DNA from 2 places in the Streptomyces sp. 4N124 genome. Region 1 is predicted to be linked to the other one. Evidence: riboswitches for the same ligand, from Rfam matches in the RefSeq annotation. Region 1 holds a riboswitch; the other holds the start of a gene.
What was found. A riboswitch is a leader RNA that binds a small molecule or an ion and turns the genes downstream of it on or off. The one in region 1 is predicted to bind glycine.
Positions count from the first base shown of each region.

Region 2: another riboswitch for glycine. It lies ahead of gcvT (glycine cleavage system aminomethyltransferase GcvT); the one in region 1 lies ahead of gcvP (aminomethyl-transferring glycine dehydrogenase).

Region 1 is NZ_JBQQBS010000007.1:9,194-13,605, reverse strand. It holds gene gcvP (aminomethyl-transferring glycine dehydrogenase) at 1-2,341, opposite strand, end outside; glycine riboswitch at 2,517-2,612, opposite strand; gene ACTWQO_RS08960 (PRC-barrel domain-containing protein) at 2,726-3,097, shown strand; gene ACTWQO_RS08955 (DNA polymerase IV) at 3,019-4,412, opposite strand, start outside.
Region 2 is NZ_JBQQBS010000006.1:17,464-21,875, reverse strand. It holds gene ACTWQO_RS07795 (enhanced serine sensitivity protein SseB) at 1-543, opposite strand, end outside; gene ACTWQO_RS07790 (AAA family ATPase) at 623-1,327, opposite strand; glycine riboswitch at 1,523-1,622, shown strand; glycine riboswitch at 1,623-1,730, shown strand; gene gcvT (glycine cleavage system aminomethyltransferase GcvT) at 1,768-2,886, shown strand; gene gcvH (glycine cleavage system protein GcvH) at 2,986-3,363, shown strand; gene glyA (serine hydroxymethyltransferase) at 3,378-4,412, shown strand, end outside.

The sequences.
Region 1 (4,412 bases):
GCTTGAGCCCCTCGCCGCCCATGAGCCGGACGTACGCCCACGAGATCGGCAGGATCCCGGCGGAGCCCCAGGGCGCGGCCGAGATCGGCCCGACACCCGTCTCCGGACCGGCGGCAGGCTGCAGCGGGTGGTTCGGCAGATACGGCGCCAGGTGCGCACGCACACCGACGGGCCCGACGCCCGGGCCGCCACCACCGTGCGGAATGCAGAAGGTCTTGTGCAGATTCAGATGCGAGACGTCACCGCCGAAGTGCCCCGGCTTGGCAAGCCCCACCAGGGCGTTGAGGTTGGCGCCGTCGACGTACACCTGGCCACCCGCCTCATGCACCTGCGCGCAGATGTCGGCGACATGCTCCTCGAACACACCATGCGTCGACGGGTACGTGATCATCAGCACCGAGAGCTCGTCGCGGTACTGCTCGATCTTCGCCCGCAGATCCGCCACGTCGATCTCGCCGTCCTCGGCGGTCTTCACGACGACGACCTTCATCCCGGCCATGACGGCACTGGCGGCGTTGGTCCCGTGCGCCGAGGACGGAATGAGGCACACGGTCCGCTGCTCGTCGCCGTTGGCCCGGTGATACCCGCGTACGGCGAGCAGCCCGGCGAACTCGCCCTGCGAACCGGCGTTGGGCTGCAGCGACACCTTGTCGTACCCGGTGACCTCGGCGAGCCGCTCCTCCAGCTCACGGATGAGCGTGAGGTAGCCCTGCGCCTGCTCGGCGGGCGCGAAGGGGTGCAGCTGCCCGAACTCGGGCCAGGTGACCGGCTCCATCTCGGTCGTGGCGTTGAGCTTCATGGTGCAGGAGCCCAGCGGAATCATGCCGCGGTCCAGCGCGTAGTCCCGGTCGGCGAGCCGGCGCAGATAGCGCAGCATCGCGGTCTCGGAACGGTGCTGGTGGAAGACGGGGTGGGTCAGGTACTCGTCGGCGCGCAGCAGCACGTCCGGCAGCGAGTCCGCCGCAGCGGCGTCCAGCGCCTCGATGTCGGCCTCGACCCCGAACGCGGTCCATACGGCGCCCACTTGGGCCCGATTCGTGGTCTCGTCGCAGGCGATCGACACGAGGTCGGCGTCCACCAGCCGCAGGTTGACGCCGTTCTCACGCGCGGCCGCGACGACCTCGGCAGCCCGCCCCGGAACCCGGACGGTGACGGTGTCGAAGTAAGCGCCGTGGACGACCTCGGCACCACCACTCCGCAGCCCCTCGGCGAGGATCGACGCATACCGGTGCGTCCGGCGAGCGATGCCCTTCAGCCCCTCGGGCCCGTGGTAGACGGCGTACATTCCGGCCATCACGGCAAGCAGCACCTGAGCGGTGCAGATGTTGCTGGTCGCCTTCTCTCGGCGGATGTGCTGCTCACGCGTCTGCAGCGCGAGCCGGTACGCCTTGTGCCCGTCCGCGTCGACGGACACGCCCACCAGCCGTCCGGGCAGGCTGCGCGCGAACTTCTCGTGTACGGCCATGTAGCCGGCGTGCGGCCCGCCGAAGCCCATCGGCACACCGAACCGCTGCGTCGTACCGACCGCGATGTCGGCACCCAGCTCACCCGGCGACTTCAGCAGCGTCAGCGCGAGCAGATCGGCGGCGACGGTGACAAGCGCGCCCAGCCCGTGCGCCTGGTCGATGACCGGCTTGATGTCGCGTACGGCACCGGAGGCGCCCGGGTACTGGATCAGCACGCCGTTGATCTCACGCTCGGCGAGCTCGGCCGGGATGCCCTCGCTGAGGTCGGCGACGACAACCTCGACGCCGGTCGGCTCGGCCCGCGTCTCGATCACGGCGATGGTCTGCGGCAGCGCGTCCGCGTCGACCAGGAACAGGCCCTTCTTGTTCTTGCCCATCCGCCGGGAGAGCGCCATCGCCTCGGCGGCGGCCGTGCCTTCGTCGAGCAGCGAGGCACCGGAGGTCGGCAGCCCGGTGAGGTCGGCGACCATGGTCTGGAAGTTGAGCAGCGCCTCTAGCCGCCCCTGGGAGATCTCCGGCTGGTACGGCGTGTAGGCCGTGTACCAGGCCGGGTTCTCCATGACGTTGCGCAGGATGACAGGCGGCGTGAAGGTCCCGTAGTACCCGAGCCCGATCATGGAGCCGAGCACCTGGTTGCGGTCGGCCAGCGTGCGCAGCTCGGCCAGCACCTCGGCCTCGGTGCGCGCGCCCGGCAACTCCAGGTCGTCGGCGTTCTTGATCACATCCGGCACCGCGGCGGCGGTCAGCTCGTCGAGGGAGCCGTAGCCGACCTGCGCGAGCATCTTGGCCCGCGCCTCCTGGTCGGGCCCGATGTGGCGCTGCTCGAAGGGGATTCCCTGTTCGAGCTCGGAGAGCGGAATGCGATGGGCGGTCATTGCGGAGGCCTCCTGGTCTGACACGACCTTTGAGGGACACCACGGCGCGGGTGCCCGGACGGCCTCCCCCTCTGTCATCTCAACCTGAGAGCTTCACCGGACGCCCAAGGGCACCCGGCTTTCACCGTCGGTGAGAGCGGAAGCCGTCGACACCCGCCCTGCTTTCCAGAGTGACCTCGTCCGTGCGGTACGTGAGCCTGAGAGATTCCGGGGAGGATTTGCTCCTTCGGCGCCTCCGGTGGTGTCCGGAGGACTCTCCCGCACGGGGTCAGCAGCCGCTGCCAGAGTACCAGCGAGGTCAACGCCGCAACCTTCGAGTGGCCACCTTGGTGAATCTGCTCTTTTGTAGTGCTTACGGATGAGTTGCGACCAATTGGAGGGCCCGTGCAGACCGACATCGATCCGCGCAACCTGATCGGCCGCAAGGCGTTCGACCGCAGTGGCACCAAGATCGGCACCATCGACGAGGTCTACCTCGACGACGCCACCGGAGTGCCGGAGTGGGCCGCCATACGCACCGGCCTGTTCAGCAGGGACGCCTTCGTCCCACTGGAGCCCAGCGAGCTGATAGAGGGGGCCCTGCATGTGCCCTTCGACCGCGCCCTGATCAAGGACGCCCCCGACTTCGGCGTCGGCCGCCACCTCTCACCGGAGCAGGAACTCCAGCTCTACCACCACTACGGCCTCGACGTCGCCCCACCGCCCTCGCTCCCGGACCGCGACTTCGGCAAGCTGGCCGGCACGGACGACACCTGAACCGGAGGCACCGCGGGCTCCTCCGGCACCTCAGACTCTTCCGGCGCGTCGGGTCTTCGCGGCACCAGCGGCAACGGATCCGCCGGCACCAGCTCGGGATCGTCGACCCGGAAGGTCCGGACCCTCCCGGGCTCGGAGTCGGGCGTCTCAAACCGCACGGTGACCCGCCCGAGCCCACTGCCCTGCACCCATCCGTGCCCGTACTCGCCATGTCGTACGTCATGCCCCGCCGGCCACCGCCGCTCCACGGGCGTCGGCTGCACCTCGGCCGGTTCGCCGGGCACAGGCTCCTCCACTTCACTCTCCGCCAGCTCCCCCGCCGCCTGTGCGAACAGGTCCTCCTGCGTGTAGTCGGCGAGCCCGCTGACGCCCACGCCCAGCAGTCGCACCCCGCCCGTGGTGTCCACGGACTCCAGCAGCCGGGCCGCGGCCTCCCGCACCACCCCGGGGTCGTCCGTGGGCCCGCGCAGGGTCTCCGACCGAGTCAGCGTGGAGAAGTCGTACCGCCGCACCTTCAGCACGATGGTCCGCCCGGACAGCCCGGCCCCGCGCAGCCGCCGCACACACCGGTCGGCGAGCCGCTGCACCTCCAGACCGACCCGGACCCGGTCGTGAATGTCCACGTCATAGGTGTCCTCGACCGACACCGACTTGGTCTCCCGCTCGGCCACCACGGGCCGGTCGTCGCGCGCCAGCGCCATGGCGTACAGCGCGTGTCCATGAGCGTTGCCCAGCAGTCGTACGAGCTCGTCCTCGCCCGCTTCGGCGATCTCGTCGACCGTGGTGATCCCGGCCCGCCGCAGATGGTCGCCCGTCGCCGGTCCGACCCCCGGCAGCGTCCGCACCGACATGGGCCCGAGCAGCGCCCGCTCGCTCCCCGGCTCGATCACCACCAGACCGTCGGGCTTGGCCTGCTCCGAGGCGATCTTCGCGAGCATCTTGGAGGCGGCGAGTCCGACCGACCCGGTGAGCCCGGTGACGGCCCGTATGTCGGCCCGCAGCTTCACCCCGGCCAGCCGCGCGGACGCCTCGTCCCAGGCCGCCCCACCGGCCTCCAGATCGACGAACGCCTCGTCCAGGCTCAGCGGCTCCACCAGCGGCGACAGATCCCCCAGCAGCCCCATCACCTGCTCACTGATCGACCGGTAGAACCCGAACCTCGGCACGAGATACGCGGCGTTCGGCGCGAGCCTCCGGGCCTGCGCCATCGGCATCGCCGAGTGAACCCCGAAGACACGCGCCTCGTAGGAACATGTCGCCACCACACCCCGGAGCCCGAGCCCGCCCACGATGACGGGCTTCCCGCGCAAGCTCG
Region 2 (4,412 bases), on a different contig from region 1:
GCCGGTCCGGTCGAACTCGGTGGCTGCCGCGGAGAGGAAGTCCACGGGGTCGTCCTGCCAGTCCGGTTCGTAGAGCTTGACCCGGCCGCCGGTGGTGAGGCCGTCCAGGGGGGTGCGGCCCACCCGGCAGAGTTCGGCGACGGCGGGCGGCGGGAGGGGTATGCCGACCACGCCGTCGGGGTTGACCGCGATGCCGACCTGCGGGGGCAGGCCGCGGGCGAACTCCACCGCGGGGGCGATCGTGTACGACATGTGGGAGCCGGCGACCTGGCGGAACTGTTCCTCGGAGCTGAACACCGGGACGTAGGCCTGGCCGCCGAGTTCGAGTGTGGGCAGGTCGAGCGGGACGCTGTCCGGGCCGCCGCCATTCGGGAGCGGGACCCAGACGAAGCTGCGGCCGAGGACTTCGATGACCCTGCCGCCGGCCCCCGGGACGTTGAGGGAGGCCGAGAGCACCTCCTCCAGCTCGTTGCCGGGCCAGCCCCCGTGGGGGTGGGGGTGTGCCTGTGCCGGGAAGTCCGGGAAGTCCCCTGGGAAGTCCATCTGCTGTCAACCGCCTGCCGAGATCACTGCTGTGACTCAAAGGCTAGCGGGTGGAATACCGGGTTCAGCCCGTGAAGCCTCAGCCCGTGAAGCCGATCCGGCGCAGCACGTCCGCCGCGTCGCGGTCGAGCAGGACCGCGGAGCCGCAGCCGTCGGGCAGATCACCGCGCTCCACGGAGCGGATCAGCCGGGCGGCCGCCGTGCGGTGGCGCAGGAAGGCGTAGCGGGAGACACCGCGGCCGCGTTCGCGCTGGCCCTCCAGGGCGGTGCCGGGCGCGACGTCGAGCAGCAGGAGGTGCAGGGTGCCGCCGCGGCGGCGGGCCTCGCGGGACAGCCAGCGGCGCACCCAGGACTGCGTACCGCAGTCGTGGACGACGACTCCGGTGCCGGTGCGCAGGGCGCGGCGCAGTCCGGTGTAGTGCGCGAGGCGGACCAGGGGGCGGTAGACCGCGTACGGCAGGAAGCGGGGCGCGTGGGTGTCCCAGCGGTCGCGGGTGTCCTGGGAGTCGATCCGGATGCCCTTCACCGTGCGCGCCATCAGCGTGGACTTTCCGCTTCCGGGCAGGCCGGTGATCACGACGAGGTCCTTGGGGCCGAAGAGCAGTGCGTGCGGGCTGCGGCCGGCCCGGTCGCGCAGATCCCGGACGACGGGCGCCCGGTGCGCGCCGCAGGCCTCCCTGGCCGGAGCCGTGGGCTGCTCGGGCAGCGCGAGGGCCGAGCTGGTGGCGTACGCCGTGATCCTGTTCACCGTGATCGTCCTCCCCATGGGGTCGGGAGTTCCCATCCCCGTCGAGTGTAAAGAGAAGGTAATACGCGGCCCTCCCGATTACGTCCGCTTCCCGCAACAAGCCTGCTACAGGCCACTGTGCCCGACGGTGACCCCTGCGCGGCCCCTGCGGACGGCCGCCTTGAAAAGGTCCCCCTGCCGCGGTCGGCGGATGCGTGCAATGATGTGCGCGCCAACTGCATACCGGCCGCTTGAATCCGCGCGGGAGAGTTCCCAGCACCGCTGTCGCTGGGGCGCCGAAGGAGCAAGTCCCTCCCTTGAATCTCTCAGGCCCCGTTACCGCGCGGGCGAGGCACATCTGAAAAGCGGGCCGCTGCCGCAGTGGCTCCACCCAAGGTGCAAACCGTGATCTTCACCGGTCACGGCGAACCTCTCAGGTTCCGATGACAGATGGGGAGGAACTTTCCTCGCCTGTCATGCCTTTGGGAGCAGATCCGATGAGCAGTACGCCTCTCCGTCACACCGCGCTCGATGCCCTGCATCGTTCGCTGGGCGCGACGATGACCGACTTCGCCGGCTGGGACATGCCCCTGCGCTATGGCTCCGAGCGCGAGGAGCACCTCGCCGTACGCACCCGGGCCGGGCTCTTCGACCTCTCACACATGGGCGAGATCACGGTGACCGGCCCCCAGGCCGCAGCACTCCTGGACTACGCCCTCGTCGGCAACATCAGTGCCGTCAAACCCGGCCGCGCCCGCTACACCATGATCTGCCGCGAGGACGGCGGCATCCTCGACGACCTGATCGTCTACCGGCTGGCCGAGACCGAGTACCTGGTCGTGGCGAACGCCGGTAATGCGCAGATTGTTCTGGACGCGCTGATCGAGCGCTCCGAGTCGTACGACGCCGAGGTGCGCGACGACCGCGACGCCTACGCCCTCATCGCCGTCCAGGGCCCCGAGTCCCCCGGCATCCTGAAGTCGCTCACCGACGCCGACCTCGACGGACTGAAGTACTACGCCGGCCTGCCCGGCACCGTCGCCGGCGTCCCCGCTCTCATCACACGCACCGGCTACACCGGCGAGGACGGCTTCGAGCTGTTCGTGAAGCCGGAGCACGCGGTCGAGCTGTGGCAGGCGCTGACCAAGGCGGGCGAGGGCGCCGGCCTGGTCCCGTGCGGCCTCTCCTGCCGGGACACCCTGCGCCTGGAGGCGGGCATGCCGCTGTACGGGCATGAGCTGTCGACCGCGCTGACGCCCTTCGACGCCGGGCTCGGCCGGGTGGTGAAGTTCGAGAAGGAGGGCGACTTCGTCGGGCACGCGGCGCTGACCGAGGCTGCCGCCCGGGCCCAGTCGAACCCTCCGCGCGTCCTCGTCGGGCTCGTCGCCGAGGGCCGCCGGGTGCCGCGCGCCGGGTACGCCGTCGTCGCCGGCGGCGAGGTGATCGGCGAGGTCACCTCCGGCGCCCCCTCCCCCACCCTGGGCAAGCCGATCGCGATGGCCTACGTCGACGCCGCACACGCGGCACCCGGCACGGCCGGGGTCGGTGTGGACATCCGCGGCAGCCACGAGCCGTACGAGGTCGTGGCGCTGCCGTTCTACAAGCGCCAGAAGTAGACACTGGGCTGTGATGCCGGGCACATCCTCCCTGCTCACAACCGTCTTCCGTAGTCCCCCATTCACCAGCACTCCCCCGCGTACAGGAGAATTCAGGCCATGAGCAACCCCCAGCAGCTGCGCTACAGCAAGGAGCACGAGTGGCTGTCGGCCGCCGAGGACGGCGTCGCGACAGTCGGCATCACGGAGCACGCGGCCAACGCGCTCGGCGATGTCGTCTTCGTCGACCTCCCCACGGTCGGCGACACCGTGACCGCGGGCGAGACCTGCGGCGAGCTGGAGTCGACCAAGTCGGTCAGCGACCTGTACTCCCCGGTCAGCGGCGAGATCACCGAGGTCAACGAGGACGTGGTCAACGACCCGTCGCTGGTGAACTCCGCCCCCTTCGAAGGCGGTTGGCTCTTCAAGGTACGTGTCGCCCAGGACCCGTCCGACCTGCTCTCCGCCGACGAGTACACCGCCTTTTCCGCCGGCTGAGGAGTCGCACCAGCATGTCTGTCCTCAACACCCCCCTGCACGAACTGGACCCGGACGTCGCCGCCGCCGTCGACGCCGAACTGCACCGCCAGCAGTCCACGCTCGAGATGATCGCCTCGGAGAACTTCGCGCCGGTCGCGGTCATGGAGGCGCAGGGCTCCGTCCTGACCAACAAGTACGCCGAGGGCTACCCGGGCCGCCGCTACTACGGCGGCTGCGAGCACGTCGACGTGGTCGAGCAGATCGCGATCGACCGCGTCAAGGACCTGTTCGGCGCCGAACATGCGAATGTCCAACCGCACTCGGGCGCCCAGGCCAACGCTGCGGCGATGTTCGCGCTGCTCAAGCCCGGCGACACGATCATGGGCCTGAACCTCGCGCACGGCGGGCACCTGACCCACGGCATGAAGATCAACTTCTCCGGCAAGCTGTACGACGTGGTCGCCTACCACGTGGACGACTCCGGTGTCGTCGACATGGCCGAGGTCGAGCGGCTGGCCAAGGAGTCCAAGCCGAAGCTGATCGTGGCGGGCTGGTCGGCCTACCCGCGGCAGCTGGACTTCGCCGCGTTCCGCCGGATCGCGGACGAGGTCGGCGCGTATCTGATGGTCGACATGGCGCACTTCGCCGGTCTGGTGGCAGCCGGGCTGCACCCCAACCCCGTCCCGCACGCGCACGTGGTCACCACGACCACCCACAAGACGCTGGGCGGCCCGCGCGGCGGAGTGATCCTTTCCACCGCCGAGTTGGCGAAGAAGATCAACTCGGCGGTGTTCCCCGGTCAGCAGGGCGGGCCCCTGGAGCATGTGATCGCCGCCAAGGCGGTCGCCTTCAAGGTCGCCGCCTCGGAGGACTTCAAGGAGCGGCAGCGCCGTACTCTGGACGGTGCCCGCATCCTCGCCGAGCGTCTGGTGCGGGAGGACGTGAAGGCGGAGGGCGTCGACGTGCTCTCCGGCGGCACGGACGTGCACCTGGTCCTGGTCGACCTGCGCAACTCCGCGCTGGACGGCCAACAGGCCGAGGACCGCCTCCACGAGGTCGGTATCACG